2 regions of the Neobacillus sp. OS1-32 genome follow, and region 1 is predicted to be linked to the other one. Evidence: predicted binding sites of a transcription regulator. Region 1 holds the regulator's gene; the other holds the start of a gene.
The links. Region 1 encodes Rex, which represses fermentation and respiration genes when NADH is low (regulators of the CRP and FNR family bind a similar motif). Its sites were predicted from a motif close to TTGTGAAATATTTCACAA; they were not measured.
Positions count from the first base shown of each region.

Region 1 (3,147 bases):
AATTGGCTGCCTTCTGTTCTAAATAAGCACTATAATTGCCGCTAAACCGTTGGATGCGGTTGCGCGATAATTCGTACACCTGAGTGACCACTTTGTCCAAGAAATAGCGGTCGTGCGAAACAATTAAAATGGCCCCATCATACCCTTGTAAATATTGTTCAAGCCAGGAGAGCGTTTCGATATCCAGATGGTTGGTGGGCTCGTCCAATATTAAAATGTCCGGTTTCGTCAGCAGTAACTTACCTAACGCAAGCCGTGTTTTTTGACCGCCACTGAGGCTTGAGATCATCAATGAATGGTCATGAAAATTGAGTCCATGCAGCACGGAGCGAATATCCGCTTCAAATTGATAGCCGCCAAGTTCTTTAAACTGGACCTGTAAATGGTCATATTCATGAATAATTCGTTCGTACTTTGCCTGATGGTTAAAAATATCAGGATCAGCCATTTGCTCCTCAAGCTTGCGTAAAGATTTTTCCATCTTTCGAAGTGCTTCGAAGACACTCAACATTTCCTCCCAGATGGAAAAATTGGATTCCAAACCGGTATTCTGGGCTAAATAGCCGATTGTTACCTCTTTCGGCTTGATGATCTCGCCGCCATCATAAGACAGATGTCCAGCAATAATTTTCAATAATGTCGATTTACCTGCCCCGTTCCGGCCGACGAGGGCGACGCGGTCCCGAGTTTGTAATTCTAGCTTTATATTCGATAAAATAAGGTCAGCACCATAATATTTTTGTAATTGATTAACTTGCAGTAAAATCATGTTCATTCACCTCTATACTTACAAATAGTGTACCTTATTCCCGAAAGGGCGGCAATACGAGCAAAAAAGCCGTAATTGGATAAAAAAATATACCGTTAGTTCAAAGTTTCACACACATCGACAAAAAAATATAGTATCATTTGGGAGGAGGTATTTATAATGGCTGAGTTTACTCATTTTAATGAAGAAGGAAGAGCAAAGATGGTGGACGTCAGCAATAAGCCGAAAACAGTCCGCACTGCTTTTGCTCATTCCAGCATTACCGTAAGTGAAGAAATTTACCAAAAAATAACGCATCATGAAATGAAAAAAGGCGATGTCTTGGCAGTTGCTCAAGTTGCTGCGGTAATGGCGGCCAAGAAAACCTGGGAGATCATTCCGATGTGCCACCCTATTCCGTTAACAGGGATAAATATTAGTTTTTCCTGGGAGCAAATTCAATTAAAACAATACCAGTTACATATTGCCGTATCTGTGAAAACAATCGGTAGCACGGGAGTTGAGATGGAAGCGTTAACAGCAGCCTCTGCGTGTGCTTTAACGGTCTATGACATGTGTAAAGCAGTGGATAAGGGTATGGTAATCGGACCAACTTATTTAGTGGAAAAAACCGGCGGTAAAAGTGGTGACTATAAAAGAACCGACCTGATTTGAACATGCAGCAATGGAGCTAATACTTGAAGCGGGGTGAAGGAGAGAATGTCGAATGAAACGACGAAGATTCCACAGGCAACAGCAAAGCGGCTACCGTTATATTATCGGTTTTTAAAAAATCTGCATTCTTCTGGTAAACAAAGGGTGTCGTCAGCAGAGTTAAGTGAAGCAGTGAAGGTTGATTCAGCTACAATTCGCAGGGATTTTTCCTATTTTGGTGCCCTCGGGAAAAAAGGATATGGCTATAATGTAAATTATTTATTATCCTTTTTTCGGAAAACTCTGGACCAGGATGAATTAACGAAAGTAGCCCTAATTGGTGTGGGTAATTTAGGAACTGCCTTTTTAAATTATAATTTTATGAAAAATAATAATACCAAAATCACCTGCGCCTTCGATGTTGACCCTGGAAAGGTTGGAACATTAATTGGTGATGTTCCAGTTTTTGCGATGGATGATTTAGAAAAACATTTAAACGAAGAAGAGATTTCGGTGGTTATTTTAACAGTACCGGCTCAGGTTGCCCAATTGATTACGGACCGTCTTGGCAACACGAATGTAAAGGGGATCCTGAACTTTACCCCGGCAAGATTAAATGTCGCCAAATCGATTCGCGTACATCACATTGACCTCGCAGTTGAACTGCAATCACTGGTGTACTTTTTGAAGCATTATCCGAATGTCGACGAAACCGAAGAATAGGAGAAAAAGCTTTTCTGATGATGATCAGGGAAGCTTTTTTTAATTGTCTAAGTGAAAGCATGGTGTCAGGCACTGCAACAGGTACATGAGGCCATGCGTTTATTTATTGATGGGATAGCAGAAAAGACAAAAAGGGAGGATCGTAGTTTGAAGCTGTCCGGAAGGGGACGATGATTTGGTGATAGCTGTGCGGGATAATTGGCAATCAGCCCTATTTTCCAAAAAACAGAAAATAAAATTTTACAGCATAACAATGTTATGTTACACTGTAAAATAGAAAGGGGTTATCGAAAATGAGCGAGGAGTTAATTTCCAAAAAGGACTTATTGAGTTTAACCGGAATTTCGTATGGGCAGTTATACCGCTGGAAACGGAAGGATCTTATACCAGAGGAATGGTTTATCCGTAAATCAACATTTACAGGTCAAGAAACCTTTTTTCCCAAGGAAAGGATATTGGAACGGATTGAAAAAATTCAAACAATGAAGGAGAATTTGTCGCTGGATGAATTGGCAGATCTGTTATCACCAAATGTAACGGAAATTATTTTAACAAAGGATGAACTTATAAAACGTAACATTGTTTCAGAGACGGTTATGAATATTTACCAAGAAAGTGAGAGTGGCCATTTTCAGTTTGATTTTTCGAGGATTCTTGAGGCAAATGTATTGGAAAAACTGCTGCAATCAGGGGAGATCAATTTAGACGAAGGAAAAATGCTGCTTCAGCTTTTAAAGCTAAACCGCCCGCTAATTGAACAAAAACATGGGGAAATCGTCATCACGAGAAAGCTGGGGGTGTCCTCCTGTTTGCTGCTGATTAATGCTGAAAGTTTTCATTTTGAGTCTGGGACAAAGGTAGTTGCCAAGCTCTCGCTGTTAACCTGCATAGAGGAACTAAAGGCAAAATTATTTTAAATGTCGTGAAAAAACTGGAAATATCGGGTCATGCGGCGATTGGCGGCAGAGTAAAAGCTGAAGAAGTAAGGGTCAAGGGCATCTTGAAGGTGGCCAAGGACTGTG
Region 1 is NZ_CP133263.1:2,993,132-2,996,278, reverse strand. It holds gene RCG24_RS14820 (ABC-F family ATP-binding cassette domain-containing protein) at 1-769, opposite strand, end outside; gene moaC (cyclic pyranopterin monophosphate synthase MoaC) at 929-1,423, shown strand; gene RCG24_RS14810 (redox-sensing transcriptional repressor Rex) at 1,469-2,125, shown strand; gene RCG24_RS14805 (YhbD family protein) at 2,419-3,042, shown strand; gene RCG24_RS14800 (cytoplasmic protein) at 3,048-3,147, shown strand, end outside.

Region 2 (3,147 bases), 1.9 Mb from region 1:
AAGGAAAATTGCCGGCCATAACGGAGTTAACCTGCAATTAAAGAAAATTTTTTCAAAAACAAATACCGCAAAAAACAGCATGTGCATCGTGACTAGATAACGATAGTGATCTTTGCCGAATTCAACTGCCCCCCGCTGTTTCAACCACTTTTCATTCCTTTTTGCAATCACCAGTTCTATTAAACGTGCGGTAATTAGATAGCTGATTAAGCAAAGAAACGGTGTACTACTACTCATTCAAACCACCTTAATAATAACAATTCCATACTAAAGCCCGGACCGAGGGCAGCGCACAAAGCATTGGCCCCAACCGGAATTTGCAATTCCAAATAACGCTTTAACACATAAAATATAGTCGCTGAAGACATATTTCCGTATTGTCTTAACACCTCCAAAGAATTTTCAACCATGGAAGCAGGGATATGTAGTGCTTTCAAATAAGCGTCTAGTACCTTTTTACCACCCGGATGGGCAATAAAATAATCTATTTTTTCCAAATGAAGCCGCTGATGTTGAAGAAAGCTGATAACATTTGGCTTTAGCCATCGCTCGATGATACTGGGGATATCGCGGGAGAAGAGAACGTATAAGCCCTCATTTTGAAGATCCCACCCCATAACATCCAATGAATCAGGCATTAACGTCGACTGCGTGGCCATTATTGCCGGCAAGGTTTTTTTCAATCTTACTTCATCCAGATTACAACCATCTCCACAAATCAGCGCACAAGCTATACCATCAGCAAAAAGCGATGTGGCGATTAAATTACTTTTTGAAAGGTCATCATGCTGAAATGTGAGACTGCAAAGTTCAACTGCCAAGACAAGAACTTTTGCGCTGGGAAAGGCCAGGCAATATTCATATGCTCTTGATAACCCGGCGGCCCCGCCGGCACAGCCAAGCCCCCAAATGGGGATCCGTTTTGTGTTTGGGTTAAACGGGAGAAGATTCATTATCCTCGCCTCTATAGTGGGAGTAGCAAAACCAGTTGTCGAGACAAAAAAGATGGCATCAATTTCCGCAACGGGAATTGATTTTTTTAAAAATGAGCGATTTGTTAAACAATTTATAACTGCAGCCTTCCCTAAAGAAACCGCTGCTTCAATATAAGCATCATTTCTTTCTTTTAATGAATGGCTGTTCCCGAACCAGGCTAAATCTTTCACAAAATGGCGTTTTTCAATTTGACCATTTTGAAACACCTGCAATAATCTATCGATATCCTTATAGGCATTTGAAAATAGATTTTTGGCAAATTCAGAGGCTTTGTCTTGTTTTATTTCAAACGGCGGAATAACTTCTGCAATAGAAATGATTGTTGGCATTTTCTGACTCCCTAATATATTTACGGAATATTATCTCCTGTTCACCAGCCATTATTCCAGTAAAAAAAAGCCTCCCCGCAGATGGAGAAGCAAACGTTTTGAAGGTTGTTGTTGTGCTCTATTATTATATAGCAGATTCATTGGCCAGGCATTGAACAATCTTTTCCAGCTTTATTTTTCGGGCTGCTTATGAATTTCAATCTTTATTTTGTTACTGGCTAAAATTCCGCATATTTTACAATACTCCATTTTGCTATACAATAAGCGGCATTGCTCACAGTAATATTTCTCCACTTACCGATCACTCTCTTCCAATCTGAAAAATATTCAAATAATAATTATACTATTCCTTCTATCCGATAAGGTGACATAAAATGGCGAAAGGACCTTTTAGGAAAATTCAACTACTTATGTCACAAGTGAGTTATGGCATTTCACATTTTGTTCACATTTGCAAAAATGCAAAATGTGACATAAATCACTATTACATCAATTTTTCACTATATTCATAGTGAAAATATAAAGTATGAACAATTTGTGAACTCTTAAATTTGGTATTTTTCTTTCAAGATTGTTTTGTATTATGAAAGAGAACTAAATTATTTTTATTTTTAAACTTTCAGAAGGGAGTGTTTGGGGATGGCGAAAGCAGAACTTAAAACGGAACAAAAAACAGAAATAGAAGATAGTTCTTCTTTAAAAGGAACACTTGCATCCGTTTTCTTCCTGGGATTGTTTATTGTTATCACCTGGGTTAGTGTTTACATGCTATTCGTAGAACGTTTTTAAAGATTGAAGGGGGAAAAAATTATGCATATGCATAAGCTGGAAAAAATTTGGCTAATAGTGGGTGTTAGCTGCCTGGTTCTTTTCTTAACCACGATAGGTGTAAGCGCCTTCTACCTTGGCAATAAACCACCAAGCTGTTTAACAACAGTAGACCCTGATAAGGTCGATCAGCAAAAGCCATTCGACAAACCGGGGTTACATAAAGTAGAAGGAAAAGACTGGGATTATGAGCTAGTCTATGTTGCGCAGGCATTCTCATATAATCCCGCTCAAGTAAAAGTTCCTCTTGGGGCGAAAGTAAAGGTAATTGCTACAACGAAAGACGTCATTCACGGTTTTGAAGTTGCCGGAACGAATATTAATATGATGCTTGAACCTGGCTATGTCAGCGAATATACGACAACATTTAATAAAGCTGGCGAATATTTAGTCGTTTGTAACGAATATTGCGGCTCGGGTCACCATTTAATGTTCTCAAAGATAGAGGTGGTTAAACAATGATAAATAGTGTTTCGGCAAAGGTAAAGGTTGATCCCAAAGATGCAAAGGTTTCAATGGCGCATTTTTATGTGGCCTTTATAGCGCTTGCTCTTGGGGGACTTATGGGCTTACTGCAAGTGCTCGTCCGTTCCGGTAAATTCGAATTACCATTAGGAATAGGCTATTATGAGATTTTAACCACCCACGGTGTGTTAATGGGGCTTATTTTAACTACGTTTTTCATCATGGGATTCCAATATGCTGCAGTCAGCAAAACAGCCGGAACCCACTCTAATGCAGCGAGACGTGCTGGTTGGATTGGTTTTTGGCTGATGACAATTGGAACATTAATGGCGGCTGCGATGATTTTGACCAATAAAGCATCCGTTCTTTATACGTTCTATGCACCGCTTCAAGCACATTGGATTTTCTACTTAGGTTTAACCTTGGTCGTTGTCGGCAGCTGGGTTGATGGTGCAGCACAAATTATGACCTACGCTAAATGGCGGAAGAATAATCCTGGGAAACCAAGTCCGCTTTTGTCCTTTATGGC
Region 2 is NZ_CP133263.1:602,670-605,816, reverse strand. It holds gene RCG24_RS03195 (isoprenylcysteine carboxyl methyltransferase family protein) at 1-237, opposite strand, end outside; gene RCG24_RS03190 (type III polyketide synthase) at 234-1,325, opposite strand; gene RCG24_RS03185 (cytochrome c oxidase subunit 2A) at 1,965-2,114, shown strand; gene RCG24_RS03180 (cytochrome c oxidase subunit II) at 2,136-2,615, shown strand; gene RCG24_RS03175 (b(o/a)3-type cytochrome-c oxidase subunit 1) at 2,612-3,147, shown strand, end outside.
Region 2: a site for Rex is predicted at 1,792-1,809, ahead of RCG24_RS03185 (cytochrome c oxidase subunit 2A). Genes of this name have one in related genera too.